4 regions of the Streptomyces sp. NPDC021224 genome follow, and region 1 is predicted to be linked to each of the others. Evidence: riboswitches for the same ligand, from Rfam matches in the RefSeq annotation. Region 1 holds a riboswitch; each other region holds the start of a gene.
What was found. A riboswitch is a leader RNA that binds a small molecule or an ion and turns the genes downstream of it on or off. The one in region 1 is predicted to bind cobalamin.
Positions count from the first base shown of each region.

Region 1 (7,627 bases):
ATTTCGGCCTGCCCCGCGACCGCACGGTGATCATGGGCGCCAACATCGAGGTCTGACCGGCCCTCACCGCGTCCGCCCGGCCGCGGACTTGACCTTCGAGCCGGGTGGAAGGCCTACCGTCGCGGCATGGACGCGATGCGGATCTCCCAGCTGGCGCGGCGCTCCGGCGTCCCCGCCACCACACTGCGGTTCTACGAGCGCCAGGGCCTGCTGCCCGCCGAGCGCACCGGCGCCGGCTACCGGCTCTACCGCCAGGACGCGCTGGAGCGGCTGGCGTTCATCGGCGCCGCCAAGCAACTGGGCCTGCCGCTGGGGGAGATTGCCGAACTGCTTGCGGTGCGGGCGGGCGGCCGCTGCCGGGAGGTGAAGGCGGACCTGCGGCCGCGGATCGCCGCCCGGCTGGCCGCGGCCGAAAGCGCCGCGGCCGGGCTGCGCGACCTCGACGCGGCCCTGCGGGCGGCGATCGGGCACCTGGACGCGCTGCCGGACCGGGACGGCGGCTGCGACCCGCGGTGCGGTTTCCCCGCACCCGCCCGCCGCAAGCCGCCCGCGCCGGTCGCCGTGCGGCTGTCGCCGCGCGCCGGGGCCGCGGGCGCGCGGGAGCACGCCGGGGACCGGCGGACCGCCGCGGTCGCGTGCTCGCTGTCCGGCGGAGGCATGGCCGCGCGCGTCACCCGGTGGCGCCGCCTGCTCGCCGGGGCCGCCCGCGCCCCGCTGCCGGGCGGCCTGCGGCTGACCGTCCCCGCCGGACGGGCCGCCGCGCTCACCCGTCTGGCAGCGGCGGAACAGCGGTGCTGCCCCTTCTTCGACTTCCGCCTGCACCTGGACGGACCCCGGGCGCATCTGGAGGTCCGCGCCCCCGCCGAGGGCGCCGGTCTGCTCGCGGAGATCTTCGCCCCCGCCGTCTGAGGGAGCGGCACCGGCCGGGGCCGCGGTGGCGAGCAGCATCGTGCCCGCGGCGAGCGGGAGGGCGACGAGGGCGGTACGGGACCGGTGCGCGAGAGTGCGCATGCTCATGCGAAGTGCTCCTGGGGGTGGGGGCGCCGCACGTCCCGGCCCGAGGGCCCGTCACGGCCGCCCGGAGCAGAGGCGGTCGCCGCCCGGTCGCGTGGTCGGGCTTCCGCAGGTACAGCGTCGCCGGGCGGGTGATCGGGCTCGGGCGGACCCTGCGGCCCACCCCTACCGTTGCGCGTCAGCCCCGGGTTCCGACCGGGTTCCCCCTGCGCGGCGACTCGCGGAGGACAGGCCGACGGCGCCGCCCGGCAGAAGAGGGCGTCCGGGCGCCGGGCACGTGGTGAAGGCAACGGTGCGCGACGTTGACGTCACAGCACCTCGCGTGATGCCATGAAACGCATTTCCGATTCAGCAGCCAGGGGAAGCCGGTCCGAGTCCGGCGCTGACCCGCAACCGTAGGCCCTCCCCCGGAGGGCGAGCCGGAACACCTGCGCTGGACGAACGTCAGAACGCCGTCGAGGACTGCGGCACGGACGACCGGGCCGGCGCGCGCGAGTGTGCCGTCGCCCGCGCCTTCCGCGGTCCGCCGTCCTCGCCGGGCCGACCTGGGGGGCCACCCGTGCTTCACAACCTCCGGCGACGCGGCAGTGGACTGCCGCGTGCCGCCGTCCTGTCCACCGCCGCGGTGGCGCTGTTCGGCGCCGCCGGCCTCGTCCCGTTCGCGGGCACCGCGCAGGCCGACCCGATCGGCGACTGCACGCCGACGACCGGCGCGATCGTCGCGGTCGACTACGGGCACTGGGACGGCCCGGTGCTGCGCGGGTGCGACGCACACCCCACCACGGGCATGAACCTGCTGCACAACGGTGGGTTCAGCACGGCCGGTACGGCGCACGACGGCCCCGACTCCATCTGCCGGATCGGCAACGACGGCTACGACGGCGGCACCCCCCACCCCACGCCCGCCGACGAGACGTGCGCGGTCACGCCCCCCGCGAACGCCTACTGGTCCTTCTGGATCGCCCCCGCGGGCCAGGACACCTGGGTGTACAGCCCGCTCGGGGTGTCCGAGGACCACCCGGCGGACGGCGAGGTCGAGGCCTGGGTCTTCGGCGCGACCGGCACCGGCGGACCCTCCTTCACCCCGGCCTCGGTACGCGCGCCGGGCGGCCCGGCGACCACCTCCCCGGGCGGTCCGCCGCCCACGACCTCCGCCGACGTGCCGGCCGCCGCCGCCTGGCTCGTGGGCCGGCTCACCGACGGCGACCACGTCGCCGACGGCTCGGGCACCGTCGATTACGCCGCCTCCGTCCGGATCGGGCTCGCGCTCGCCGCGACCGGGGGACAGGACGGCGCGCTGCGGGCGATCGACGCCTACCTGGCCGCGCACGCCGACGCCTACCTGCTGCCCGACGCCGGCGACACCGTGCCGCGCTCGACCGCCGTCGCCGACCTCGCGCTGCTCACCGAGGTCCTGGGCGGCGACCCGACCCACGTCGGGGGCCGCGACCTGCTCGCCGACCTCACCGACCACGTGTGCACGGCCGTCGCGGGAAGCCTCGGCAACTGCACCGCCCCCGGCGACTTCTACGGCGCCACCTCTCCCGACACCCAGGCCCTCGCGCTGCTCGCGCTGTCGCGCGGCGGCGTCACCCCGCCCGCCGCGGCCGTGGACCGGCTCACCGGCATGCAGTGCGCGGACGGCGGTTTCTCCGGCTCGATGCCGGCGCCGGGCGGCCGCTGCGACTCCGACCCCGCCACCACCGCCGAGGCAGTCCTCGCCCTCAAGGGCCTGACCGGCACCGCGGACGCCGTCGCCGCCGCCTCGGCGTACCTGGTCACGACGCAGTCCGCGGACGGCGGTTACCCCGCCGCCGACGGCGCCCCCGCCGGTGACACCTCGACCACCGCCGCCGCCGCCCAGGCGCTGGGCCTGCTCGGCCGCACCGACGAGGCCGCCACCGCGCGCGGCTGGCTGGCGGCCCGGCAGACCGACGCCGGCGGCTTCACCGGCGACCCCTCCGGCACCGACCCGGACCTCTACCCGTCCACCGCCGCCACCCTCGCCGTGACCGGCAGCGACCTGGCGACGCTGACCCACCACCTCACCACGGCCACGCCCACCACCACGTGGCCGACCCCCTCGGCGAGCACCACGGGCACCCCGAGCGCCACCCCCACGGTGACGCAGACCCCGGCCCCGGCCCGGCCCGACCTGGCCAAGGGCGTCGCCTATCTCGTCAACCGTGACAACCTCGTCGGCGGCCACTACTACGAGTCCGCCCCCGGCAGCGGTTTCGCCGACTTCGGCCTCACCATCGACGGCCTGTTCGCGCTGTCCGCCGCGGGCGGCGCCGACGACACGCTCGCCGGTGTCACCGGCTTCCTCCAGCACGGCAAGGACGCCTCCGGGCGCGACATCGACGGCTGGACACTCGTCGGCACGGCCTCCGCGCAGGGCGGCTCGCTCGCCAAGGAGGCCGTCGCCGCCGAGGTCACCGGCTCCGACCCGCGCTCCTTCGGCGGGCACGACCTGATCGCCGCCCTGGAGGGCACGATCTGCACGGCCGCCGACCCGTCCGCGGGCTGCGCGGCCAAGGGCAACTACGCCTACGCCACGTCCGTCGTCGCACAGTCTCTCGGCGTCATCGCCCAGTTGCGGGCGGGTGACACCGCCTCCGCGGCCGGACCGATCGCCTACCTGGAGAGCTTGCAGAACGCGGACGGCTCCTGGCCCGGCATCCTCCCCGCCAAGGGCGACAAGGAGGTCGACAGCACGGCGACGGCCATGATGGCCCTCGACCTCGCACCCGGGACGGACGCCGCGGACGCGGTGACCCGGGCCGCGTCGTGGCTGGCCGCCCAGCAGCTCACGGACGGCGGCTTCCCGGGTGCCGCCGGGGACTCCGCCAACTCCGCCGCGCTCGCGATCCAGGGCCTGGCCCTGCAGGGCACCCGGTACGCCGGGCAGATCGCCGCGGCCCGCGCCTTCCTGGCGGGTCAACAGAACAGGGACGGCGGCTTCCGGGCCGGCGCCGACACCGGCCAGGAGGAGTCGGACCTGCGCGCCTCGACCCAGGCGGTGGGCGGCGCCGGGGGGACGTCCCTCGGCCGGCTGCTGCGTGACGTCGGGGACCAGAAGGCCGCGGCGGCCGGGTCGGCGTACCTGGTGGCGCAGCTCAAGGGCGGCGACCACCTCGCCAACGACTACGGTCCCGACTACGGCCAGACCGCCGACCTCGCCCTCGCCCTCGCCTCCACCGGCGGCCAGGACAAGGCCCTGACCGCGGTCACGGGCTACCTCGCCGGCCACGTCGCCGACTACGCCGACCCGGCAGGCACGTCCGCCTACCCGGGCCCGTACAGCGGCGCGGCCGCCAAACTCGCCCTGCTCGCCGAGGTCATGGGCCAGGACCCGCGCGCGTTCGGCGGCTTCGACCTGCTCACCACCCTCACCGCCCACCTGTGCACCGCGGCGGCCTCGGACGGCAGCTGCACCGCGCCCGGCGACTTCGGTCAGGCCTACTCCACGGTCTCGCAGGCCCTCGGTGTGATCGCCCTCTCCCGCGGCGGCGTCACCGTGCCGTCCGCGGCGGCGGACCGGCTGCTCCAGCTCCAGTGCGCGGACGGCGGCTTCTCCTCGCCGCTCCTCGCACCCGGCGCCGAGTGCACCTCCGACGTGGACACCACCGGCTACGCGGCCCAGGCCCTCGCCCTGCTGCCCGACCACGCCGACGCCCTCGCCAAGGCGCGCGCCTACCTCGTCAAGGCGCAGCAGAAGAACGGCGGTTACCAGGGCGCCGCGGGCCTGAGCAGCAACTCCACGGCGCTCGCCGTGCAGGCGCTGCTCGCCACCGACAAGGTCCGGCCCGAACAGGCCCGCACCGGGCAGGAGTTCCTGCTCGTCGCGCAGAACAAGGACGGCGGCTTCCGCGTCACCGACGCCGCCGGGGACTCCGACGTCCGCTCCACCACCCAGGCGGTCCCGGCCCTGGCCGGCACCCCGCTGACCACCCTCACCCACGCGCTCGCGCACATCACCCCGTCGGGCGGCGACCACGCCTCCGGCGGCACGGACGGCGGTACCGACGGCGGCACGCAGGCCGACGGCTCCGGCGGCGGCTCCCTCGCCGCGACCGGTACGAGCGTGCTCGCGGCGGCGGGCCTGGCCGCGCTGCTGCTCGCGGCGGGCGGCGTGCTCACCGGCGTGCGGCGCAGGAACGCGGCGGCGCGTCAGCCGGGGAGCCACCGATGAGCCCGGCACAGCGGGCCCGCACCCTCGTACCGCGTCTGCTCGCCGTCCTCGGTCTGCTCGCCGCCCTCGTCGGAGGCGGGCTGACCATGGGCGCGGCCCCCGCGTCCGCCACCGCGCAGCCCATGAGCGCGTGCACGACCACCAAGGGTGTCGTCCTCGCGGTGGACTTCCGCAAGTGGGGCGGCCCGCTGCTGCGCTCGTGCGGCACCACACCCACGACCGGCTACGCCCTGCTCAACCAGGGCGGTTGGGCCACCACCGGTACGCAGCACGACGGCCCGGCCTTCGTCTGCCGTATCGGCTACTCCGGGTACAAGGGCGGCACGCAGTACCCGACGCCCAAGGACGAGGCGTGCGTGGTGACCCCGCCGACCACCGCGTACTGGTCCTACTGGTACGCCGGCCCGGGGCAGAGCACCTGGTCCTACGGCCGGCTGGGCGCCGCCGGCTACCACCCCGGACCCGGCAGCGTCGAGCTGTGGACTTTCGGGGCCACCGACAGCGCGGGCACCGAGGGCCGCCCCGCCTTCTCGCCGGACACGGTACGGGCGCACAACACCACACCGGGCGGCACGAAGACCTCCGCCCCGGCCAAGCCGAAGCCGAAGCCCAAGCCGACGTCCCCGCCCGCGGCCACCACCCCCGCGGACAGCGCCCCGTCGCCCACGGTCAGCGGCACCACCGTGGCGACGTCCATGACCCCCTCGCCCTCCGGTGACGCCGTGCCCGGCACCACACCGCCCGCCGGCACCGGCACCGGCACCGGCACCGGCACCGGCACCGGCACCGGCGCGGACGTGGCGGACCAGCCCCAGGCACAGGACGCGGAACCGACCGCGGCGGCCCACCACTCCTCCGGCTCGATCCTCCCGGTCGCGATCACCGTCGCCGTCGTCGCCCTCATCGGCGCCGTCATCGGCATCCGGCTGCGGCAGCGGCGGAACGCCGGATGACCGCCGCCACCGGGGGCGGCGCGGGAGGCGGCGGCCGGCGGCTGCCGCGCACGCTGCACCCCGGGGCGTGGTGGCTGTGGGGCCTGGGGCTGGCCACGGCGGCGAGCCGCACGACCAACCCGCTGCTGCTCGGCCTGGTCCTCGCCGTGCTCGCGCTCGTCGTCAGCGAGCGCCGCACCGACGCGCCCTGGGCCCGCGGCTTCCGGTACTACCTGTGGCTCGCCCTGGTCGTCATCGCGATCCGTGTCGTCTTCCGCTGCGTCTTCGCCAGCGGCATCACGCCCACCGACCACATCCTCTTCTCGCTCCCGCACATCCCCACGCCCGACTGGTACGCGGGCATCCAGCTCGGCGGCCCCGTCTCGCTGGAGGCCGCCCTCTCGGCCGCGATCGACGGGCTGCGCCTGGCGTGCCTGCTGTGCTGCATCGGCGCCGCCAACACCCTCGCCAATCCCAAGCGGGCGCTGCGGGTGCTGCCGGGCGCGCTGTACGAACTCGGCGTCGCCGTCACGGTGTCCATCAGCGTCGCCCCCCAGCTCGTCGAGAGCGTCCAGCGGGTGACGAAGGCCCGGCGGCTGCGCGCCGACCGTGCCACCGGCCTGCGGGCGCTGCGCAGCATCCTCGTCCCCGTGCTCGAGGACGCCCTCGAACGCTCCCTGTACCTGGCCGCCGCCATGGACTCGCGCGGCTACGGCCGCTCCGGCACCGCCACCCGCACCGCCCGGCGGACCACCGCCGCCCTGATGCTCGCCGGCATGCTCGGCCTGTGCGCAGGCGTCTACGGGCTGCTCGACGGGACGACGCCGAAGGCGCTGGGCCTGCCCGCGCTGCTCGGGGGCTCCCTGCTGTGCTGCGCCGGGCTCGCGGTCGGCGGGCGCCGGGTGCGCCGCACCAGCTACCGGCCCGACCCGTGGCGCGGGCCCGAGTGGGCGGTCGCGGGCTGCGGGGTCGTCACCGCGGCGCTGCTCTTCCTGACCGTCGGCTACAGCGGCAACGACCTCAACCCGAGCCTGTACCCGCTGCGCTGGCCGTCCCTGCCGTGGCTGCCGGCCGTCGCGATCCTGCTGGCCGGCACCGCCGCCGTCACCGCCCCGCCGCCGCCCGCGGGCGCGGCGAAGAACACGGCGGCGCCGGCACGTACCGCACAGACCACGAGCGAGGCCCTGCTGTGATCCGCTTCGAGAACGTCGGCGTCACCTACGGCGACGCCGACCGGCCCGTGCTGCGGGACGTGGACCTCACCGTCGAGGAGGGCGAACTCTGCCTGGTGGTCGGCCGCACCGGGGCGGGCAAGTCCACCCTGCTGGGCACGATCAACGGGCTCGTGCCGCACTTCACCGGCGGCACCCTCGCCGGACGCGTCACCGTCGACGGCCGCGACACCGCCCAGCACCCGCCGCGCGAACTCGCCGACGTCGTCGGGGTGGTGGGCCAGGACCCGCTGGCCGGTTTCGTCACCGACACG
Region 1 covers NZ_JBIRPW010000015.1:129,413-137,039, forward strand. Annotated here, with positions in the region: gene ACH4PY_RS29210 (potassium transporter Kup) at 1-56, shown strand, start outside; gene ACH4PY_RS29215 (MerR family transcriptional regulator) at 127-909, shown strand; cobalamin riboswitch at 1,144-1,222, opposite strand; cobalamin riboswitch at 1,318-1,465, shown strand; gene ACH4PY_RS29220 (prenyltransferase/squalene oxidase repeat-containing protein) at 1,574-5,209, shown strand; gene ACH4PY_RS29225 (hypothetical protein) at 5,206-6,162, shown strand; gene ACH4PY_RS29230 (energy-coupling factor transporter transmembrane component T) at 6,159-7,334, shown strand; gene ACH4PY_RS29235 (ABC transporter ATP-binding protein) at 7,331-7,627, shown strand, end outside.

Region 2 (7,627 bases), on a different contig from region 1:
TCCGCGAGCTCGCTGCCGCCGGTCACCGCGAGATCGTCTACCTCGGCCCCGCCGAGGAGGAGGTGCGGGCCCGGCGCAGCGCCGCGCTGTACGGGATCGCCGGGGCCCGGCGCGGCGGCCGGGAGACGGGCGCCGCGGTCCGCGTCGCGCACACCGCCGACGACCCGGCCGGGACGGCCGCCCTGCTCCAGGCGCTGCTGGCCGGGCCTGCCGGGACGCCCACCGCGCTGGTGGTCCAGCACCCGACCGCGGGCGGCCAGGTCCTGGCGTCGGCGGCCGCGCTCGGCCGCCGGGTGCCGGAGGACCTGGCCGTCGTGGTCGTCGGCGCGCTGCCCGGCGATTCCGCGGGCGCGCGGCTGCCGCGGATCGAGCTGCCGGTGCCCGCGATGAGCGCCACCGCGGTGGAGCTGGCCGTCGAGGACGCCGACGCGCGCCGCCCGGTCAGGGGGCGCGGGCGCTCCCGGGAGCAGGCAACGGCGCCGGACGGCGCGGCCCGGCGGGTGCTGCTCGCACCGGAGCTGCTGGACGCCGGGGCGCTGCGCCCGCCGCCGGCCTGACCCCGCCCGTACCCCCCGGCCACGGCCGGGCAACAGCTGCTGCCCGGAACGCCCTTGTCGGCCCGCCCGGCAGTGCCTAACCTTGCCGGGACGGTCAGGAAATCGATTCGACACGTTCGCCCGGCCGGGCCCGCGGGCCGCGGATCGACACAGCGATACGGCGACACAGCGACAGAGCAGGAGACCTCCATGAAGTTCACCGACGGCTACTGGCTGCTGCGGCCGGGAGTCACCGCCCGCTTCGCGGCCGAGGTCGCCGACGCGAGCGTCACCGAGGACCGCGTCACGCTGTCCGCGGCGGTCCGCGCGGTCGGCCACCGCGGCGACACCCTCAACAGCCCGCTGCTCACGGTGGAGTGCTGGTCCCCGGCCGAGGGCGTGATCGGTGTGCGGTCCACCCACCACGCCGGCGCGGTGCGCGGGCTCCCGCAGTTCGCGCTGCCCGGCGAGGGGCGGTGGGGGAGCGCGGTGCGCAAGGACTCCGTGGTCGAGCTGACCTCGGGCGAGCTGACGCTGCGGATCGACACCGAGCAGCCCTGGCACCTCGGCTTCAGCGCCGGGGGCACCCCGCTCACCTCGTTCGGCGAGAAGAGCCTCGGCTTCGTGACCGACGCCGAGGGCCGCCACCACATGGTCGGCCGGGCGGCGCTGGGCGTCGGCGAGTACGTCTACGGCCTCGGCGAACGCTTCACCGCGTTCACCAGGAACGGCCAGAGCGTCGACATCTGGCAGGAGGACGGCGGCACCAGCAGCGAGCAGGCCTACAAGAACGTCCCCTTCTACCTCACCAACCGCGGCTACGGTGTCTTCGTCAACCACCCCGGCAAGGTGTCGTACGAGATCGGCTCGGAGTTCGCCGGGCGGGCCCAGTTCAGCGTCGAGGACCAGTCCGTGGAGTTCTACGTCGTCCACGGCCCCGGCCCGAAGGAGATCCTCGCCCGCTACACCGCGCTGACCGGCCGCCCCGCGCTGCCGCCCGCCTGGTCCTTCGGCCTGTGGCTGTCCACGTCCTTCACCACCGACTACGACGAGGACACGGTCACCGGCTTCGTCCAGGGCATGGAGGACGCCGGGATCCCGCTGAGCGTCTTCCACTTCGACTGCTTCTGGATGCGCCCCTACCAGTGGTGCGACTTCACCTGGGACCCCGCGGTCTTCCCCGATCCCGAGGGCATGCTGGCCCGGCTGAAGGAGCGGGGCCTGCGGATCTGCGTGTGGATCAACCCCTACATCGCGCAGAAGTCCCCGCTGTTCGCCGAGGGCGCCGCGCACGGCTACCTGCTCCGGCGGGCGGACGGCAGCGTGTGGCAGTGGGACCAGTGGCAGGCCGGGATGGCCCTGGTGGACTTCACCAACCCCGACGCCCGCGCCTGGTACGCCGACAAGCTGCGTGTCCTGCTGGACCAGGGCGTGGACTGCTTCAAGACCGACTTCGGCGAGCGGATTCCGGTGGACGTCGTGTGGTCCGACGGCTCCGACCCGCAGCGGATGCACAACTACTACACCCAGCTCTACAACGAGACGGTCTTCGACCTGCTGCGCGAGGAGCGCGGCGAGGACGAGGCGGTGCTCTTCGCCCGCTCGGCGACCACCGGCGGCCAGCAGATGCCCGTGCACTGGGGCGGCGACTGCGAGTCGACCTTCGAGGCGATGGCCGAGTCGCTGCGTGGCGGGCTGTCGCTGGGCCTGTGCGGCTTCGGCTTCTGGAGCCACGACATCGGCGGCTTCGAGGGCACCCCGACCCCCGAACTGTTCGCCCGCTGGGTGCAGTTCGGCCTGCTGTCCTCGCACAGCCGGCTGCACGGGAGCCGGTCCTACCGGGTGCCGTGGGAGTACGGCGAGCAGGCCGTGCCGGTCACCGCCGCGTTCACCCGCCTCAAGCACCAGCTCATGCCGTACCTCTACCGCGCCGCCGGGCAGGCCCGGGACGCGGGCACCCCGGTGATGCGGGCGATGGTGCTGGAATTCCCCGCCGACCCGGCCTGCGCCACCCTGGACCGGCAGTACATGCTGGGCGACGACCTGCTGGTCGCCCCGGTCTTCAGCGCGGACGGCACGGTGGAGTACTACGTCCCCGCGGGCAGTTGGACCAGCGTGCTGACCGGCGAGCGGATCGAGGGTCCTGGCTGGCGGCGCGAGACCCACCCGGTCGACACCCTGCCGCTGCTCGCCCGGCCCGGCGCGGTGATCCCCTTCGGGGCCTCCTCGGACGGGCCGGTGTCCGACTGGGCGGACGGGGTGACGCTGCGGGTATACGCCCCGGCGGACGGCGCCACCACCGTGACGCGGGTGCCCGCGCCCGACGGCTCGGCCCCGGTCGCCTTCACCGTCACCCGCGACGGGGACGGGATCGTCGTGGAGACCGGCAGCGCCCTGCCCTGGAACGTGCTGCTGGCCGGCGCCTCGACCCCCGGGCACGGCGAGCCGCACGCGCTCGGCACGCTGCACCGGTGCGCGGCCGGGACGGCGCGGCTGGCGGCGCCGCTCGGCTGAGGGACCCGCGCCGGGCACCGCCCGGTGAAGCGCTTCGACGTGCACCCCGCGGTGCCCGGGCCGCACGGGCCGGGCACCGCGGGGCCGGGGTCAGCCGTCCAGCTCGGCGCGGACCGTGCGGGCGGCGGCCACCAGGTTCTCCAGCGACGCGCGGGTCTCGGGCCAGCCGCGGGTCTTCAGACCGCAGTCCGGGTTGACCCACAGGCGCTCGGCGGGGATGGCCCTGAGCCCGGTGCGCAGCAGCCGGGCGGCCTCGTCGGCGCCGGGGACGCGCGGCGAGTGGATGTCGTAGACACCCGGTCCGGCCTCGCGCGGGTACCCGTGCGCGGCCAGCTCCCGGGCCACCTGCATGTGGGAGCGGGCCGCCTCCAGGCTGATGACGTCCGCGTCGAGGTCGTCGATGGCCTGGACGATGTCCCCGAACTCCGCGTAGCACATGTGCGTGTGGACCTGGGTGTCCGCGCGCACCCCGGCGGTGGTGAGCCGGAAGGCCTCGGTGGCCCAGGCCAGGTACGCCGGGCGGTCGGCGGACCGCAGCGGCAGCGTCTCGCGCAGCGCGGGCTCGTCCACCTGGATGACGGCGGTGCCCGCGGCCTCCAGGTCGGCGACCTCGTCGCGCAGGGCCAGGGCCACCTGCCGGGCGGTGTCGGCGAGCGGCTGGTCGTCGCGCACGAAGGACCAGGCGAGCATCGTGACGGGGCCGGTGAGCATGCCCTTGACCGGCCGGTCGGTGAGCGACTGGGCGTAGGACGTCCAGCGGACGGTCATGGGCTCGGGGCGGGAGATGTCACCGGCGAGGATCGGCGGCCGCACGTAGCGGGTGCCGTAGGACTGGACCCAGCCGTGCCGGGTGGCCAGGTAGCCGGTGAGCTGCTCGGCGAAGTACTGCACCATGTCGTTGCGCTCGGGCTCGCCGTGCACCAGGACGTCCAGGCCGGTCTTCTCCTGGAAGGTGATGACCTCGCGGACCGCGTCGCGCATCCGCTCCTCGTACCCGGCGGTGTCGATCCGCTTGCCGCGCAGGTCGGCGCGGGCGGCGCGCAGGTCGCCGGTCTGCGGGAAGGAGCCGATGGTCGTGGTGGGCAGCAGCGGCAGCCGCAGCCGGGCCCGCTGGGCGGCGGTGCGCTCGTCGTACGGCTGGGTCCGCCGGGTGTCGGCCTCGGTGACGGCCGCGGCCCGCGCCCGGACGGCCGGGTCGCGGGTGAGCGGGGACCGCGCGCGCGAGTCGAGCGCGGCGCGGTTGGCGGCCAGTTCGGCGGCGACGGCGTCCGTGCCGTGCGACAGGCCCGCGGCGAGGGTGGCGATCTCGGCGGTCTTCTGCCGGGCGAAGGCGAGCCAGGGCAGCACCCGCGGGTCGAGGTCGGCCTCGGCGGCGGCGTCGAGCGGCACGTGCAGCAGCGAGCAGGACGCGGCCACGTCGACCCGGTCGGCCAGGCCCAGCAGGGTGCCGAGGGTGGCGAGCGCCTTGCGCAGGTCGCAGGTCCAGATGTTGCGGCCGTCCACGACGCCCGCGACCAGGCGCTTGCCGGGCAGGCCGCCGACGGCCGCGAGGCCGTCCAGGTTGGTGGCTGCCGGGCCGGTGAAGTCCAGGGCCAGGCCCTCGACGGGGGCCTCGGCCAGCACCGGCAGGGCGTCGCCGAGCCGGTCGAAGTAGGAGGCGACCAGCAGCTGGGGGCGGTCGGTGAGGGAGCCCAGCGCGCGGTAGGCGCGGGCGGCGGCGTCCAGTTCGGCGGCGTCCCGGTCCTGGACGAGGGCGGGCTCGTCGAGCTGGACCCATGCGGCGCCCGCCGCGCGCAGGTCGGCGAGCACGGTGGCGTAGACGGGCAGCAGCCGGTCCAGCAGGCTCAGCGGCTCGAAGTCCGCGGGCGCGCCGGGCGCCGGCTTGGCCAGCAGCAGGTAGGTGACGGGGCCGACGAGCACCGGCCGCGGGGTCAGGCCCAGGGCCAGCGCCTCGCCGAACTCGGCGAGCTGCTTGGCCGGGTCGGCGGTGAAGACGGTGTCGGGCCCGAGTTCGGGCACCAGGTAGTGGTAGTTCGTGTCGAACCACTTCGTCATCTCCAGCGGCGCGACGTCCTGCGTGCCGCGGGCCATGGCGAAGTAGCCGTCGAGCGGGTCGGCGTCGACCGCGGAGCGGTGCCGCGCGGGGATCGCGCCGACCATGACGCTGGTGTCGAGGACGTGGTCGTAGAGCGAGAAGTCGCCGGTGGGCACCTCGTCGACGCCGGCCTCGGACAGCTGCCGCCAGTTCGCCCGGCGCAGTTCCGCCGCGGTACCGCCGAGCGTCTCGGCGCTGACGCGGCCCTTCCAGTAGCCCTCGACGGCCTTCTTCAGTTCCCGGTCGGCACCCTGGCGGGGGTAGCCGTACACGGTGGCCCGTGCTGCCGCGGCTGCGGGCTTGGTTGTCACGGAGATCTCCTTCACGAGATGGATCCCTGAGATCCCGGCGACGGGACGGGGGCGTGAAGGGTGGCGCAGCCGGGCGGTCCCGGAGTTCCCCCCGAAAGGGGTACGTCCGCCCGCCGTTTGTCTGTCGCCGACCCGCCCTCGAGGTCACCGGGATGTCCGTACGCGATCGGTCGCGTACGGGCAACGGGCAGGTCTTCGGACTCGCGGGCACTCTGCCGGGAGGCAGTTGTCCTACTGGCCGTCGCTTCCCAGGTCCGCGGCCCGGACCCAGTGCGTATGACGGCGGTCGTTCCCACTCACCGCTGCGGGGCAGTCCCGGATTCCCACCGGGTTCCCTCTTGCGACGCGCCTGCCTGGCGGGCAGGGCGAACCAGTTGCACCTCCCAGCCTAGAACGCCGGACAACTTCCGGCTGCCGTTGTCCACAACCCGGAGCGATGTCATATTAAGGTTAGGCTTACCTAAATAACGAGGAGGACGTGTGACCAGGACCGCCGACCGGTGCGAGCCCTCCGCCGCGGAGCGCGTACGCAGCATCCTGACGGCCGCGGGCTCCGCCGCCGTCACGGCCAACGGCGCGCACGAGGACTTCCTGACCGGGGTGGACGCCGACCTCGACGGCGGGACCCTGCTGCTGACCGTCCCCGTGGACAGCGGCGCCGCCGCCGAGGCCTCCCGCGGCCCGGCGGTCGGCATCCCCGCGGTGCTGGAGTGGACGGACCTCGCGCCCGTTCCGGTACGCGACCGGGTCCGCGCCCAGGTACGGATCACCGCCCGGCTGCCCTTTCCGCACCCGCTGACCGGGCCCGACGAACTGGGCCACCACATCCACGCCCTGCTCACCCGCGCCTTCCACGAGCGGCACCACACCCGGTACGGCCGTCGGCGCCGGTGACCGGACGCCGCTACCCACCGGCCGCGCGGTCGGCGAGGATCTCGCGGGCGGCACGGGCACCGGAGGCGAGGGCGCCCTGCACGGAGCCGGTGGCGCGGTGGTCGCCGCAGACGTGCACACCGGGGGAGTGGCGCGTGCTCCGGGAGAGCGGCCAGGGCGGCGGCATCGCCGGCAGCGCCTCCGGCACCGGGTAGACGGCCACCGGCTCCCAGCCGCCGGTGTCCGTCCCGTACAGCTCGGCAAGCACGCCGCGCACCCGCGCCTCCCGCTCCTCGGGGGCGTCCGCGCCCAGCACCGAGGTGGCCACCAGCGCCCGCCCGCGCGGCGCGTACGACGGCGCGACCTCGCTGATCACCACCGTGTTGAGCACCCGCCGCGCACTGTCCACGACCAGCGTGGGTTCGGCCAGCGGCGGCCGCGGGACGGCGTGGTAGTACGTGGTGACCGCGCGCACCGGCGGCACGGCGAGTCCCGGCAGCAGCTCCGCCGCGGCCCCCGGCCCGGTCGCGACGACCACCGTGCGGGCCGACTGCTCGCTGCCGTAGGCGGTCAGCACCCCCGTACCGGTCAGCCGCTCCACCGGGACGCCCAGCTCCACCGTGCCGTCGGGCAGGTCCGCGGCGAGCTGCTCGGGCACGGCGGCGACGCCGCGCGCGGGCAGGCACAGCCTCCCGCGCATCATCGAGCGCCACACCAGGTGGAAGTAGCGGCTGGAGGTCTCAAGGTCGTCCTCCAGGAACACGCCCGACAGGAACGGCCGCAGCAGACGTTCCACCATCTCCTCGCCGATCGCGGCGTCGGCGAGCGCGGTCCTGGTCGTACGGTCCGGCGCCCGCCGGAGCATCCGCGGCGGGGTGAGCAGATCGCGCGCGCACAGCATCACCAGCGCGGACACGTCCCGCAGCGAGCCGAGCCGGCCCGGCAGCAGGTCGGCGGCCTGCCGCGGGGCGCGGGTCGGATCGGCGAAGCGCAGCGTGCCGCGCGGGGTGTGCACCAGGAAGCCGGGGCCGAACGGCCGCGGGTCCAGCTCGCCCACCCGCAGCCGACGGCGCAGCTGCGGGTAGGACGGGTTGACCACCTGGAAGCCGCGGTCGAGGCGGAAGCCGTCCCGCACGTCGGTGCGCATCCGGCCGCCGACGCCGTCCGACGCCTCCAGCACCCGCACCCGCAGCCCCGCGGCCACCAGGTCCTGCGCGCACGCCAGCCCCGCGAGCCCGGCGCCGACCACCACCACGTCCACCGCTGCCTTCGCCGTCACCGCGCTCTCCGTCCGCCGG
Region 2 covers NZ_JBIRPW010000016.1:129,584-137,210, forward strand. Annotated here, with positions in the region: gene ACH4PY_RS30035 (LacI family DNA-binding transcriptional regulator) at 1-557, shown strand, start outside; gene yicI (alpha-xylosidase) at 747-3,050, shown strand; gene metE (5-methyltetrahydropteroyltriglutamate--homocysteine S-methyltransferase) at 3,141-5,456, opposite strand; cobalamin riboswitch at 5,625-5,846, opposite strand; gene ACH4PY_RS30050 (hypothetical protein) at 5,937-6,350, shown strand; gene ACH4PY_RS30055 (NAD(P)/FAD-dependent oxidoreductase) at 6,361-7,608, opposite strand.
Region 2: linked by a shared signal. The riboswitch ahead of metE (5-methyltetrahydropteroyltriglutamate--homocysteine S-methyltransferase) and the one ahead of ACH4PY_RS29220 (prenyltransferase/squalene oxidase repeat-containing protein) in region 1 are both predicted to bind cobalamin.

Region 3 (7,627 bases), on a different contig from region 1:
TGGTCATGAAGGTCCTGATACCGGCGCTCGCCGCCCCCTTCGTGGCGGGCCTCGCCGCCTTCGCCGCGACGCGGCTGAGCTACCGGCTGGACCGCAAGGCCGACCCGCGGGCGACGGCGAAGGGCTACCGCGCCGGGCAGATCGCCTCGGCCGGGCTCGTCTCGCTCGCGCACGGCACCAACGACGCGCAGAAGACGATGGGCGTGATCACTCTCGCGCTCATCACCGGCGGTGTCGTCGCCCCGCACTCCGACCCGCCGCTGTGGGTCATCGTCTCGGCGGGCGCGGCCATCGCGCTGGGCACGTACATCGGCGGCTGGCGGATCATCCGCACGATGGGCAAGGGCCTCACCGACATCCAGCCGCAGCAGGGCTTCGCGGCGCAGACCGGCGCCGCCGCCACCATCCTGGCCTCCTCGCACCTGGGCTTCGCGCTGTCCACCACGCAGGTGTGCTCCGGCTCGGTCATGGGCGCGGGGCTGGGCCGCAGCGGCGCGGTGGTGCGCTGGAGCACCGCGGGGCGGATGGTCGCCGCGTGGGCGCTGACGCTCCCCGCGGCCGGGCTGGTCGGCGCGGGCGCCGCGCTGCTGGCCGACCAGGGCAACTGGGGTGTGGCCGCGGTCGCCGTGCTCGGACTCGCGGTGTGCGCCGCGATCCGTACGGCGGCGCGCCGCAGGCCCGTCACGCACGCCAACGTCAACGACGAGGTCGGCGGTGACACCGCCGGTGCCGCCGAGCCGCAGGGCGCGGTCACCGCGGCCATCGCCGCCGTGATCCCGCCGCCGGCCGGCAGCCCGGCACCCGCCCCCACCGCGACGGTCTGACCCCGGTCCGAAGGAGCCCTCATGAGCATCGACTGGCACGCCCTCGGCACTGTCCTGGTCGTCACCCTGCTGTCCACCGTCGGCCTGGTCGGCGTCTTCACCCTCGGCGTGGTCGGCCTGTCCCGGCCCGCGGCCGGGCCCGGCGGCGTGGCCGCGCGCGGCGGCGCGTACGTGTGCTTCGCCGCGTGCGCGGCGGCGGTCGCGTGGGGCATCTGGCTCATCGTCGCCAAGTAGCGCCCCCTGCCCGCCGGCGCCGTCCGGCTCTCTTCCGCGACGGGGTGTGGACCTCACCACACTCCGTCGCCGCAGGTCAGGGGCAGGTTGACGCGGTCGTTGCGGGCGTGGTGGACTGCCGGATGCCATAACGGCGGCAGGAGAGGAAGTCCGGTGCGAATCCGGCGCGGTCCCGCCACTGTCACCGGGGAGTGCACTCCCGAACCCGTACGTCACGGCCGGTTCACCGGCTGGAAGACCCGGGAGTGCGTAGATCCGGGAGCCAGGAGACTCTCACCGCCGGTCACGTCGAACCAGGGCGCGGACCCTGAGTGAGGACAACAGCCATGCCCGGCGCCACTCCCCCACCCCCTCCCACCGCCACCGCCCCGCGAGGTGTGACGGCGGTCTGAGCCATGCGTGCCGACCGCACCTACGCGTACGGCGCCGCACTCGGCTTCCTCGGCGATCTCGTCGCGGGCGACCCGCGCCGCGGCCACCCGGTCGCGGCCTTCGGGCGCGCGGCGGGAGCGCTGGAGCGCCGGCTGTGGCGCGACGACCGACTCACCGGCGCCCTGTACACGGCGCTGTGCGCCGGGGCCGCCGCCTCCGCCGCCGGGCTCGCCGCGCGTGCCGCCCGCCGCTCCCCCGCGGCCTCCACCGCGCTGGCCGCGGCCTGCACCTGGGCCGTCCTCGGCGGCACCTCGCTGGCGCGCGAGGCGCGCGCGATCGGCGCCGCGCTGGAAGCCGGGGACCTCGACGCGGCACGGGCCCGGCTGCCGCACCTGTGCGGGCGCGACCCGCAGCACCTGGACGCCGCCGGGATCGCCCGCGCGGTCGTCGAGTCCGTCGCCGAGAACACCTCGGACGCGGTCGTCGGCGCCCTGGTGTGGGGCGCGGCCGCAGGTCCCGCCGGGCTCGCCGGATTCCGCGCCGCCAACACGCTGGACGCGATGGTGGGCCACCGCTCCCCGCGCCACCTCCGGTTCGGCTGGGCCTCGGCCCGGCTCGACGACGTGGTGGGATGGCCCGGCGCCCGCCTCACCGCGGCGCTCGCCGTCCTCGCGGGCCCGCACCCGCGCGACGCCCGGCGCACCTGGCGGCGTGACGCCGCCGCCCACCCGAGCCCCAACGCGGGCCCGGTGGAGGCCGCCTTCGCCGGTGCCCTCCGTGTCCGGCTGGGCGGCACCCTCTCGTACGCGGGCCGCACCGAGCACCGCGCGGTGCTGGGTGCCGAGTTCCCGCCCCCGGCGGTGGCGGACATCGAACGGGCGATCGCCCTGTCCCGCCGGGTGTCGGCGCTGGCCGTCGCGGTGAGCGTGCTGCCGTCGCTGCTGACCGGAGACGGCGACGGCGGCGGCCCGCCGTCCGGCCGTCGCCGCCGGGGGGAGGCGTCGTGAGGGGTCTCATGGTCGCCGGGACCGCGTCCGACGCGGGCAAGAGCGTGGTCACCGCGGGGATATGCCGCTTCCTGGTGCGGCAGGGCCTGCGGGTCGCCCCGTTCAAGGGGCAGAACATGTCGCTCAACTCCTTCGTCACGCGGGACGGCGCGGAGATCGGGCGGGCGCAGGCCGTGCAGGCGCAGGCGGCGCGCGTGGAGCCGTCCGCGCTGATGAACCCGGTGCTGCTCAAGCCGGGTGGCGACCGCAGCAGCCAGGTGGTGCTGCTGGGGAAGCCGGTGGGCGAGATGTCGGCCCGCGGCTACCACGGTGCCGGCGGTTTCCAGGGCGGGCTGGTGGACGTCGTCGCCGACTGCCTGGCGCAGCTGGGGCGTTCGTACGACGCGGTGATCTGCGAGGGCGCCGGGAGCCCCGCGGAGATCAACCTGCGGCGTACCGACATCGTCAACCTGGGCCTGGCGCGCCGCGCGGGGCTGCCCGCGCTGCTGGTGGGCGACATCGACCGAGGCGGCGTCTTCGCCGCGTTCTTCGGCACGACCGCGCTGCTGCCGCCCGAGGAGCAGGCGCTCGTCGCGGGCTACGTGGTGAACAAGTTCCGGGGCGACGTGACGCTGCTGGAGCCGGGCCTGGAGATGCTGCGCGGGCTGACCGGCCGCCCGACGCTGGGCGTGCTGCCGTACGCGCGCGGCCTGGACATCGACGAGGAGGACGGCCTGCACGTCCGCGAGCACGCGGCGGGCGAGCCGTACGGGCACGAAACGCTGCGGGTCGCGGTCGTGCCGCTGCCGCTGATGTCGAACTTCACGGACCTGGACGCGCTCGCCGCCGAGCCCGGTGTGGAGGTGCGCTTCACCGACCGGCCCACGGAGGTGGCCGCCGCCGACCTGGTGGTGCTGCCGGGCACCCGCGGCACCGTGCGGGCGCTGGAGTGGCTGCGCGGGCGGGGCCTGGCGGCGGCGGTGGAGCGCCGCGCGGCGGCGGGCCGCCCGGTGCTGGGCATCTGCGGCGGCTTCCAGATCCTCGCCGAACGCATCGAGGACGACGTCGAGTCGAAGGCCGGTACGGTCCGCGGCCTCGGACTGCTGCCCGCCCGGATCCGCTTCGCCGCCGCCAAGACGCTGGCCCGGCCCGCCGGTTCGGCGTACGGCGAGCCCGTCGAGGGCTACGAGATCCACCACGGGGTGGCCGAACTCGGCGCCGGGGGCGAGCCGTTCCTCGACGGGCTGCGGGTGGGCGCGGTGTGGGGCACGCACTGGCACGGCTCGCTCGAATCCGACGGCTTCCGCCGGGCCTTCCTGCGCGAGGTCGCGCACGTCGCGGGCCGCTCCTTCGTGCCCGCGCCGGACACCGACTTCGCGGCGCTGCGCGAGGCGCAGCTCGACCGGCTCGCCGACCTGGTCGCCGAGCACCTGGACACCACCGCGCTGCTGCGGCTCATCGAGGGCGGCGCTCCGGCCGGCCTCCCCTTCGTCCCACCGGGGGCACCATGACGACCGTTCTGCTGCTGTCCACCGCCGACACCGACCTGCTCGCGGCCCGCGCCGCCACCGGCGGGGCGGCCGACTACCGCATCGCCAACCCCTCCCGGGTGGATCCGGACACCGGTCTTCCCGGGCTGCTCGCGGGCGCCGACCTCGTCGTGGTGCGGCTGCTGGGCGGGCGCCGGGCGTGGGAGGAGGGGCTCGCGGTCGTCGCCGCGTCCGGGGTGCCGTCGGTGCTGCTGGGCGGCGAGAACGTGCCGGACGCGGAGCTGATGGCGCTCTCGACGGTGCCCGCGGGCGTCGTCGCGGAGGCGCTGCGCTACCTCGTGGAGGGCGGCCCGGCGAACCTGGCGGAGCTGGCGCGCTTCCTGTCCGACACGGTGCTGATGAGCGGCGAGGGTTTTGAACCGCCGCGTGCCATGCCGCAGTTCGGGGTGCACGGCGAGGACGGCGGGCACGACCCGGCGCGCCCCACGGTGGCGGTGCTCTTCTACCGGGCGCACGAACTGTCCGGCAACACCGCCTTCGTGGACACCCTGTGCGCGGCGGTGGAGGCGCGCGGCGCCAACGCCCTTCCGGTGTACTGCGGTTCGCTGCGCGGCGCGGATCCGGAGCTCTTCGCGCTGCTGGGCCGGGCGGACGCGATCGTGGCGACGGTGCTGGCGTCCGGCGGCACGGTCGCGGCGGACGCGTCGGCGGGCGGTGACGACGAGGCGTGGGACATCGGCGCGCTCGCCGGGCTCGACGTGCCCGTGCTCCAGGGCCTGTGCCTGACCTCCTCGCGCAAGGCGTGGCAGGAGTCGGACGCGGCGCTGTCGCCGATGGACGCGGCGATGCAGGTGGCGATCCCGGAGTTCGACGGGCGGCTGATCACCGTGCCGTTCTCGTTCAAGGAGAGCGGCGAGGGCGACGTGCCGGTGTACGTCGCCGATCCGGAGCGGGCCGCGCGGGTCGCGGGCATCGCCGTCCGGTACGCGGCCCTGCGGCACGTACCGAACGCGGACAAGAAGATCGCGCTGGTCTTCACCGCCTACCCGACCAAGCACTCCCGGGTCGGCAACGCGGTGGGCCTGGACACCCCCGCCTCCGCCGTGCGGCTGCTCGGGGAACTGCGGGCGGCCGGTTACGACACCGGTGAACACCCCGAGGACGGGGACGAGTTGATCCACCGGCTGATCGCCGCCGGCGGGCACGACGTGGAGTGGCTGACCGAGGAGCAGCTCGCCGCCGCCCCGGCCCGGGTGCCGCTCGCCGACTACCGCGGCTGGTTCGCCCGGCTGGACGAGGGCCTGCGCGCGTCGATGCTGGAGCACTGGGGCGAACCGCCGGGCTCGCTCTACGTGGACGGCGACGACATCGTGCTGGCGTCGCTGCGCTTCGGCAACGTGGTGGTGCTCATCCAGCCGCCGCGCGGCTTCGGGGAGAACCCGATCGCGATCTACCACGACCCCGACATGCCGCCGTCGCACCACTACCTGGCCGCGTACCGCTGGCTCGACCACACCCTCGGCGCCGACGCGATCGTGCACCTGGGCAAGCACGGCACGCTGGAGTGGCTGCCCGGCAAGGGCCTCGGCCTGTCCGCCGGATGCGCGCCGGACGCGGTGCTGGGCGAGATCCCGCTCGTCTACCCCTTCATCGTCAACGACCCGGGCGAGGGCACGCAGGCCAAGCGGCGCGGCCACGCGACCGTCGTGGACCACCTGGTGCCGCCGATGGCGCGCGCGGACAGCTACGGCGACCTCGCCAAGCTGGAGCAACTCCTCGACGAGTACGCCCTGGTGAGCGATCTCGACCCGGCGAAGGCCCCGGCGATCCGCGGCCGGATCTGGGAACTGGTGCGGGCCGCCGAGCTGCACCGCGACCTGCACGTCGACGAGCAGCCCGGCGAGGACGACTTCGACGACTTCGTGCTGCACGTCGACGGCTGGCTGTGCGAGATCAAGGACGTCCAGATCCGCGACGGCCTGCACATCCTGGGCGCGGGCCCGCTCGCCGAGGCGCGCGTCAACCTCGTGCTGGCGGTCCTGCGTTCGGCCCAGGTGTGGGGCGGCAGGGGCGGCGCGCTGCCGGGCCTGCGGGCCGCTCTCGCCGAGCATGTCGGGCTGGTGGAGAAGGAGTTGCTGGCCGCGCCCGGCGAACCCCTCGCCGTACCGGCCGCGTTGACGTCCCTCGCGGACGGCCCGGCGCGTACCGCGTCCGACGCGGTGGACCTGCTGGAGCAGGTCGCGCGGCGGCTCGCCGAGACGATGGAGGCACGCGGCTGGGCACCGCAGGCCGCGGCCGCGACCGTACGCGAGGTGCTGGGCGCCGAAGTCCCGGCAGCGTTGCGGGTGCTGGACTTCGCCGCCACCGAGGTCGTGCCGCGGCTGGAGCGCACCAGTGACGAGCTGGGCCACATCCTGCGGGCCCTGCGCGGCGGTTACGTGCCCGCGGGCCCCTCCGGCTCCCCCACCCGCGGCCTGGTCAACGTGCTGCCGACCGGGCGGAACTTCTACTCCGTCGACCCCAAGGCGATCCCGTCCCGGTTGTCGTGGGACGTCGGCTCCGCGCTCGCCGAGTCGCTGCTCGCCCGGCATCTCGCCGACCACGGCGCCTACCCAAAGTCGGTGGGCCTGACGGTGTGGGGCACCTCCTGCATGCGCACGCAAGGGGACGACATCGCCGAGATCCTCGCGCTGCTGGGCTGCCGCCCGGTGTGGGACGACGCCTCGCGCCGCGTCACCGGCTTCGAGGTCGTCCCGGCCGCCGAACTGGGCCGCCCGCGCATCGACGTCACCGTGCGCATCTCGGGCTTCTTCCGCGACGCCTTCCCGCACGTCGTCGCGCTCGTCGACGACGCGGTGCGGACGGTCGCCGAACTCGACGAGGACGCCGACGCCAACTACGTGCGCGCGCACGCCGACGAGGACACCGCCGCGCACGGCGACCGGCGGCGCGCCACCGCCCGCATCTTCGGTTCCAAGCCCGGCGCGTACGGCGCGGGGCTGCTGCCGCTCATCGACGCCCGCAACTGGCGCTCCGACGCCGACCTCGCCGAGGTCTACGCGGTGTGGGGCGGCTACGCGTACGGCCGCGGCCTCGACGGGCGCGCCGCGCGCGGCGACATGGAGGCCGCCTTCCGGCGCATCCAGGTGGCCGCGAAGAACGTCGACACCCGCGAGCACGACCTCGTCGACGCCGACGACTACTTCCAGTACCACGGCGGCATGGTCGCGATGGTCCGCCACCTCACCGGCACCTCCCCCGAGGCGTACGTCGGCGACAGCGCCCTCACCGACCAGATCCGCACCCGCACGCTCGGCGAGGAGACCCACCGCGTCTTCCGCGCCCGTGTCGTCAACCCCCGCTGGATGGCGGCGATGCGGCGGCACGGCTACAAGGGCGCCTTCGAGATGGCCGCCACCGTCGACTACCTGTTCGGGTACGACGCGACGGCGGGCGTCGTGGACGACTGGATGTACGAGCGGCTCGCCGCGGAATACGTCTTCGACGCGGAGAACGCGGACTTCATGCGGAAGTCCAACCCGTGGGCGCTGCGCGGGATTTCGGAGCGGCTGCTCGAAGCGGCGGACCGGGGCCTGTGGGCGGCCCCGGATCCGGAGACGCTCGCGCGTCTGCGCGAGACCTACCTCGCCCTGGAGGGCGACCTGGAAGGCGGCGAGGCATGAGCGCGTCCACCGCTCCCGGCGGCGCGGCCGCCCGCCGC
Region 3 covers NZ_JBIRPW010000011.1:208,506-216,132, reverse strand. Annotated here, with positions in the region: gene ACH4PY_RS26120 (anion permease) at 1-824, shown strand, start outside; gene ACH4PY_RS26115 (hypothetical protein) at 846-1,058, shown strand; cobalamin riboswitch at 1,200-1,331, shown strand; gene ACH4PY_RS26110 (cobalamin biosynthesis protein) at 1,454-2,437, shown strand; gene ACH4PY_RS26105 (cobyric acid synthase) at 2,446-3,927, shown strand; gene cobN (cobaltochelatase subunit CobN) at 3,924-7,589, shown strand.
Region 3: linked by a shared signal. The riboswitch ahead of ACH4PY_RS26110 (cobalamin biosynthesis protein) and the one ahead of ACH4PY_RS29220 (prenyltransferase/squalene oxidase repeat-containing protein) in region 1 are both predicted to bind cobalamin.

Region 4 (7,627 bases), on a different contig from region 1:
GCACGCCGTACGTCTTGCCGTCGTAGCTGACGGACTGCTTGAGGGCGTCCAGCCACTGGGCGGAGTTGTCGAACTTCGACGGGTCGACCTCGGCGAACGCGCCTTCGGCCATGTAGGGCACCATCTCGGAGTTGCCCATCTCCACGACGTCGGGCGCCTTGTCGGTGGCGAGCACGGCGTCCAGCTTGGCATTCTTGTCCGGCCAGGCGTAGTACTCGTGCTTGACCTTCAGACCCGGGTGCTTCGCGGTGAGGGCGTCGTCAGCCGTCTTGATCAGTTCCGGCCAGTTGTGCTGCGCGTCCACCGTCAGCCAGACGGTGATCGACGACGCGCTGGACCCCTTGTCGCCCCCCGACGACGAGGCCTTGTTGTCGTCCTTCTTGTCCGATCCACATGCCGCGATACCGACGATCATGGTCGCGACGCCGATCGCCGCGATGAGCTTGCGCTTCACGCCACCCTCCTCAGGATGCCCGAAACTCCCCCCACCGCCGGAAATGCCGGACTCCGCGTACGCCGCGGAGTCCGATACTTGCTCGTGGGTCTGGGATTTGGTCGTTAATGGTTTAGACCAGTACCGGGAGCTTGGCCTAGACCTTTAGGGGTGTCAAGGGTGTATAAGAACACCCGTCGGGTCTGTTATCGGACCGACACCTGAGGGGGACCAGGACCCCGCCGCCTCTCTCCCGCGGAGCCGCGCGTGCCACCATGTGAGCCGCGATCAACGGAGGAGCCGGACCACGGCAGCACGAGCGCAGTCGGGAGTAGACGTCATGGAGAGCGACGCGGTCACCAGTGCGGAGACGACGACGGGCGGCACCGCCGGCCGTACCGCACGGGTGCCCAAGTACTACCGGCTCAAGCGCCATCTGCTGGACATCACCCAGACCATGCCGCCCGGCACCCCGGTCCCGCCCGAACGCACCCTCGCCACCGAGTTCGACACCTCCCGTACCACCGTCCGGCAGGCCCTCCAGGAGCTCGTCGTCGAGGGCCGGCTGGAGCGTATCCAGGGCAAGGGCACCTTCGTGGCCAAGCCCAAGGTCTCGCAGGCGCTGCAACTGACCTCCTACACCGAGGACATGCGCGCCCAGGGCCTCGAACCCACCTCCCAGCTGCTGGACATCGGCTACATCACCGCCGACGACCGGCTCGCCGGACTGCTGGACATGAAGGCCGGCGGCCGCGTGCTGCGCATCGAGCGGCTGCGGCTCGCCAACTCCGAGCCGATGGCCATCGAGACCACCCACCTGTCCGCCAAGCGCTTCCCGGCGCTGCGCCGCAGCCTCGCCAAGTACACCTCGCTCTACACCGCGCTGGCCGAGGTCTACGACGTCCGGCTCGCCGAGGCCGAGGAGACCATCGAGACGTCGCTGGCGACCCCGCGCGAGGCCGGACTGCTGGGCACCGACGTGGGCCTGCCGATGCTGATGCTCTCCCGGCACTCGATCGACACCACGGGTGAACCGGTCGAGTGGGTGCGCTCGGTCTACCGCGGCGACCGGTACAAGTTCGTGGCCCGCCTCAGCCGCCCGACCGACTGACACAGGTGCCCCTACCGGTGCTTTCCGGTCACCCGCGCGGCTGACCTGGGAAGGAATCCGTGCACGGGTAGTGACTGCCGACGCTAGCCTCCCCTAGATTTCCTGGCCATTACACGCTGCTCTAGGGGACGGGAGCACCAGCACATGTCACAAGCACCACCGGACCCACGGCCACCGGTCGTCACCCCCACCCGGGTCGTCGCCGCGCTGTGCCTGCTCGCACCGTTCGTCGCCCTGCTGTGGGTGGACTCGTACGCCCGCACGACGCCGGCCTTCATCGGCATCCCGTTCTTCTACTGGTACCAGATGGCCTGGGTGCCGGTGGCGGCCGCGCTCACCTTCACCGCCTACGTGCTCGTACGGCGCGAGGAGCGCGCCCGCAAGGGGGGTGAGGACGCGTGAAGGACGGCGTCAACGGCGTCGCGCTCGGCGTCTTCATCTTCTTCTTCCTGGCCGTCACCGTGCTCGGCTTCTTCGCCGCGCGCTGGCGGCGCGCCGCGAATCCGCTGCACCTGGACGAATGGGGCCTGGGCGGACGCAGTTTCGGAACCTGGGTGACCTGGTTCCTGCTCGGCGGCGACCTGTACACCGCGTACACCTTCGTCGCCGTGCCCGCCGCGATCTTCGCGGGCGGCGCCGCGGGCTTCTTCGCGGTGCCCTACACGATCATCACCTACCCGCTGGTCTTCCTCTTCCTGCCGCGGCTGTGGTCGGTCTCGCGCCGGCACGGCTACGTCACCTCCTCGGACTTCATCCGCGGACGGTTCGGCTCCAAGAGCCTGTCGGTGGCCGTCGCCATCACCGGCATCATCGCCACGATGCCCTACATCGCCCTCCAACTGGTCGGCATCCAGGCCGTCCTGGACGTCATGGGCGTGGGCGGCAGCGACGGCACCAACTGGTTCCTCAAGGACCTGCCGCTGCTCATCGCCTTCGGCGTGCTCGCCGCCTACACGTACTCCTCCGGGCTGCGCGCGCCCGCGCTCATCGCGTTCGTCAAGGACGCGCTGATCTACATCGTGATAGCGGTCGCCATCATCTACATCCCGTACAAACTGGGCGGCTTCGACGACATCTTCCGCAAGGCCGGCGACGCCTACGCCGTCACGAACAAGCAGGGCGTCCCCCGCGGCTCCCTGGTGACCGGCCCGAAGGCCCAGTGGGCGTACGCCACGCTCGCGATGGGCTCGGCGATGGCCCTCTTCCTCTACCCGCACTCGATCACCGCCGTGCTGTCCGGCAAGAGCCGCGACACCATCCGCCGCAACACCACGATCCTGCCGCTGTACTCCCTCATGCTCGGCCTGCTGGCGCTGCTCGGCTTCATGGCCATCGCGGACGGCGTCGGCGCGGGCAACCCGAAGTACAACAACCAGCTGGCCATCCCGCAGCTGTTCGAGAACATCTTCCCGTCGTGGTTCGCGGGCGTCGCCTTCGCCGCGATCGGCATCGGCGCGCTCGTCCCCGCGGCCATCATGTCCATCGCCGCGGCGAACCTGTTCACCCGCAACATCTACAAGGACCTCATCAAGCCGGACGCCACCCCCGCGCAGGAGACCGCGGTCTCCAAGGCCGTCTCACTCGTGGTCAAGGTCGGCGCGCTGGTCTTCGTCCTCACCATGGACAAAACCGTCGCCATCAACTTCCAGCTGCTGGGCGGCATCTGGATACTGCAGACCGTTCCGGCCATCGTGGGCGGCCTGTTCACCCGCTGGTTCCACCGCTGGGCCCTGCTCGCCGGCTGGGCGGCGGGCATGTTCTACGGCACGTGGAAGGCCTACGAGCAGTCCAGCCCGTCGCAGTCGCACTTCGGCGGGAACGCGGACATGATCCCGTGGATCGGTGAGAAGGGTTACATCGGCCTGACCGCGTTCGTGCTCAACGCGGCCGTCGCGATCGTCCTGACGGTCGTCCTGCGGGCCCTCAAGGCGCCTGCGGGCGCCGACGAGACCTCCCCGGCGGACTACACCGCCCAGTCCGCCCCGGAGATCCCCAGCCCCACCACGCCGCCCGACCCGGCCGTCTCCCCGGGCCTCCCCGAACCGGCGTAGGGCCCGCGCCCCTCAGGGGCGCGGGGAACTGCGCGACAAGCCCCCACCGGGGGCGCGGGTCGTCACCGGCCCGAAGGGGCAGCCCGGTCCGTGCCGGACCACCGGCCGGTGGCAGGTCGCTCGCGCAGTTCCCCGTGCCCCAGGCGCACACGGAGTACCCGGCGACACAACATGTAGCCCCGTCCAAGTGCGGCAGCACTAGATGTATGCTCAACTCCGCTGCCCGCAGGGGAAGCCGGTGCGAATCCGGCGCTGCCCCGCAACGGTGAGCTGCCGTGCCCCCATGCGCTTACGCGCAGAAAAGCGCACGGCGGCGGAGCCCGATCGCCTGCCGGCAGACGGCGTCCCGGTCGGCCGACCGCGGCGCCGCTGTGTCCGGGCCTCGTGGAGTGGGCTCAGCGGACGCGGCTCGGCATGCCCGCAGGGCGGTCGCGGCCCCCTCCGTCCCTCCCCGCGTGGCCGCCGCCGCTCACGAGGGAGACCGCATCACCGTGACCATCGCGCCAGAAGCCCCCGCAGCCCCCGCCGGTACCCCCGGTACCACCACCGGTGCGCCCGACAACGGCGACCTGCTGCGTACCCTCGTGAAGCTGTGTACCGACCTTCCCGACACCGACCCCGGCAGGGTCGCCGGTGCGGCGCTGCGGGGGCGCAGCGCGGCCGCGGACACGGCGGAGCTGCGGGTGCTGGCCACCGAGGCGGCGGCCGGGCTGATCTCGGAGGACCCGGCGTACTCGCGGCTCGCGGCGCGGCTGCTGACCGTGACGATCGCCGAGGAGGCCGCGTCGCAGGGCGCGGTGTCCTTCACGGCCTCGATCGCGGTGGGGCACCGCGAGGGCCTGGTCGCCGACCGCACCGCCGACTTCGTCACCCGGCACGCGGCCCGGCTGGACGCCCTGGTCGAGCGCGCGCTCGCCGAGGGCGCCGACGACCGCTTCGGCTACTTCGGCCTGCGCACCCTTTACACCCGCTACCTGCTGCGCCACCCGCTGACCCGCAAGGTCATCGAGACCCCGCAGCACTTCATGCTGCGGGTGGCCGCGGGGCTGGCCGAGGACGAGAGCGCCCCGGCGCTGGACGAGGTGGCCGCGCTCTACCGGCTGATGAGCGCGCTGGACTACCTGCCCAGCTCCCCCACCCTCTTCAACTCCGGTACGCGGCACCCGCAGATGTCGTCGTGCTACCTGCTGGACTCGCCGCTGGACGAGCTGGACTCGATCTACGACCGCTACCACCAGGTGGCGCGGCTCTCCAAGCACGCGGGCGGCATCGGCCTGCCCTTCTCCCGGATCCGCGCCCGCGGTTCGCTCATCCGCGGCACCAACGGGCACTCCAACGGCATCGTGCCGTTCCTGAAGACGCTGGACGCCTCGGTCGCGGCGGTGAACCAGGGCGGTCGCCGCAAGGGCGCCGCCGCCGTCTACCTGGAGACCTGGCACGCGGACGTCGAGGAGTTCCTGGAGCTGCGCGACAACACCGGTGAGGACGCCCGGCGTACGCACAACCTGAACCTGGCGCACTGGGTGCCGGACGAGTTCATGCGCCGGGTCGAGGCGGACGCCTCCTGGTCGCTGTTCTCGCCCGCCGACGTGCCGCAGCTCGTCGACCTGTGGGGCGACGACTTCGACGCCGCCTACCGCGCCGCCGAGGCCGCCGGGCTCGCCCAGCGCACCATCCCGGCCCGGGAGCTGTACGGCCGCATGATGCGCACCCTCGCGCAGACCGGCAACGGCTGGATGACGTTCAAGGACGCCGCCAACCGCACCGCCAACCAGACCGCGCTGCCCGGCCGTACCGTGCACTCGTCCAACCTGTGCACGGAGATCCTGGAGGTCACCGACGACTCCGAGACGGCGGTGTGCAACCTCGGCTCGGTCAACCTCAGCTCGTTCGTCACCGCCGACGGGGACATCGACTGGACGCGGCTGGACGAGACCGTGCACACCGCGGTGACGTTCCTGGACCGGGTCGTCGACATCAACTACTACCCGACCGAGCAGGCGGGCCGCTCCAACTCCCGCTGGCGGCCGGTGGGCCTGGGCGTGATGGGGCTCCAGGACGTCTTCTTCAAGCTGCGGCTGCCCTTCGCCTCCCCCGAGGCCCGCGCGCTGTCCACGAAGATCGCCGAGCGCGTCATGCTGGCCGCCTACGAGGCGTCCTGCGACCTCGCCGAGCGGCACGGCCCGCTGCCCGCCTGGGCCGAGACCCGGGCCGCCGCGGGCGTGCTGCACCCGGACCACTACGACACCGCCACCGTGTGGCCCGAGCGCTGGGCGGCGCTGCGCGAGCGCGTCGCGGCGCACGGCATGCGCAACGCGCTGCTGCTGGCCATCGCCCCGACCGCGACCATCGCCTCGATCGCCGGCTCCTACGAGTGCATCGAGCCGCAGGTCTCCAACCTCTTCAAGCGCGAGACGCTGTCCGGCGAGTTCCTCCAGGTCAACTCCTACCTGGTGGCCGACCTCAAGCGGCTCGGCGTGTGGGACGAGCAGACCCGCGAGGCGCTGCGCGACTCCTCCGGCAGCGTCCAGGGCTTCAGCTGGATCCCGGCCGAGGTGCGCGAGCTGTACCGCACCGCGTGGGAGCTGCCGCAGCGCGCCCTCATCGACATGGCCGCGGCCCGCACCCCGTACCTGGACCAGAGCCAGTCGCTGAACCTGTTCATGGAGACGCCCACCATCGGCAAGCTCTCCTCGATGTACGCCTACGCCTGGAAGCAGGGCCTGAAGACCACGTACTACCTGCGCTCGCGCCCGGCGACCCGGATCGCCCGCGCCGCGCAGGGCTCCGCCCCCGCCTCCGTCCCCGTACCCGCTCCCGCATCCGCCGCCGCGGCCGCCGACGCCGTCGCGTGCTCCCTGGAAAACCCCGAGTCCTGCGAGGCCTGCCAGTAATGACCAGCACCACCCCCACGAAGAACCTGCTCGACCCGGGCTTCGAACTCACCCTGCGGCCCATGCGCTACCCGGACTTCTACGAGCGCTACCGCGACGCGATCAAGAACACCTGGACGGTGGAGGAGGTCGATCTGCACTCCGACGTCGCCGACCTCGCCAAGCTCACCCCGGGCGAGCAGCACCTCATCGGCCGGCTGGTGGCGTTCTTCGCCACGGGCGACTCGATCGTCTCCAACAACCTGGTGCTGACGCTCTACAAGCACATCAACTCCCCCGAGGCGCGGCTCTACCTGTCCCGCCAGCTCTTCGAGGAGGCCGTGCACGTCCAGTTCTACCTGACGCTGCTGGACACCTACCTGCCCGATCCGGCCGACCGGGCCGCGGCCTTCGACGCGGTCGAGGAGATCCCGTCGATCCGCGAGAAGGCGCAGTTCTGCTTCCGCTGGATGGCGAACTTCGACGGTCAGGGCGCCGAGAAGATCGACAGCCTGGAGACCCACGAGGACCGCCGCAACTTCCTGCTCAACCTGATCTGCTTCGCGGCCTGCATCGAGGGCCTGTTCTTCTACGGCGCCTTCGCGTACGTCTACTGGTTCCGCTCGCGCGGGCTGCTGCACGGCCTGGCGACCGGCACCAACTGGGTCTTCCGCGACGAGACGATGCACATGAGCTTCGCCTTCGACGTCGTCGACACGGTGCGCAAGGAGGACCCGTCGCTCTTCGACGAGCGGATGCAGCAGGAGATCACGGACATGCTGCGGGAGGCCGTCGAGGCCGAGCTGCAGTTCGCCCGTGACCTGTGCGGCGACGGGCTGCCGGGCATGAACACCGACTCCATGCGCGAGTACCTGGAGTGCGTCGCCGACCAGCGGCTCGCCCGCCTCGGCTTCCCGCCGCTGTACGGCTCCCGCAACCCCTTCTCCTTCATGGAGCTGCAGGGCGTGCAGGAGCTGACCAACTTCTTCGAGCGCCGGCCCTCCGCCTACCAGGTGGCGGTGGAGGGCTCGGTCGCGCTCGACGAGGAGTTCTAGGACGTCCCGGGGGCGGCCTCAGTCGTTCGGCACCGTCGCGAACTTCGGGGTCGCCTCCGCCATCTGGCGCATGACGTCCTTGCGGTCGCGCTTGGAGAGCCGGT
Region 4 covers NZ_JBIRPW010000006.1:334,752-342,378, reverse strand. Annotated here, with positions in the region: gene ACH4PY_RS18080 (extracellular solute-binding protein) at 1-454, opposite strand, end outside; gene ACH4PY_RS18075 (GntR family transcriptional regulator) at 774-1,544, shown strand; gene ACH4PY_RS18070 (DUF3311 domain-containing protein) at 1,689-1,946, shown strand; gene mctP (monocarboxylate uptake permease MctP) at 1,943-3,595, shown strand; cobalamin riboswitch at 3,795-3,946, shown strand; gene ACH4PY_RS18060 (ribonucleoside-diphosphate reductase subunit alpha) at 4,087-6,489, shown strand; gene ACH4PY_RS18055 (ribonucleotide-diphosphate reductase subunit beta) at 6,489-7,523, shown strand; gene def (peptide deformylase) at 7,542-7,627, opposite strand, start outside.
Region 4: linked by a shared signal. The riboswitch ahead of ACH4PY_RS18060 (ribonucleoside-diphosphate reductase subunit alpha) and the one ahead of ACH4PY_RS29220 (prenyltransferase/squalene oxidase repeat-containing protein) in region 1 are both predicted to bind cobalamin.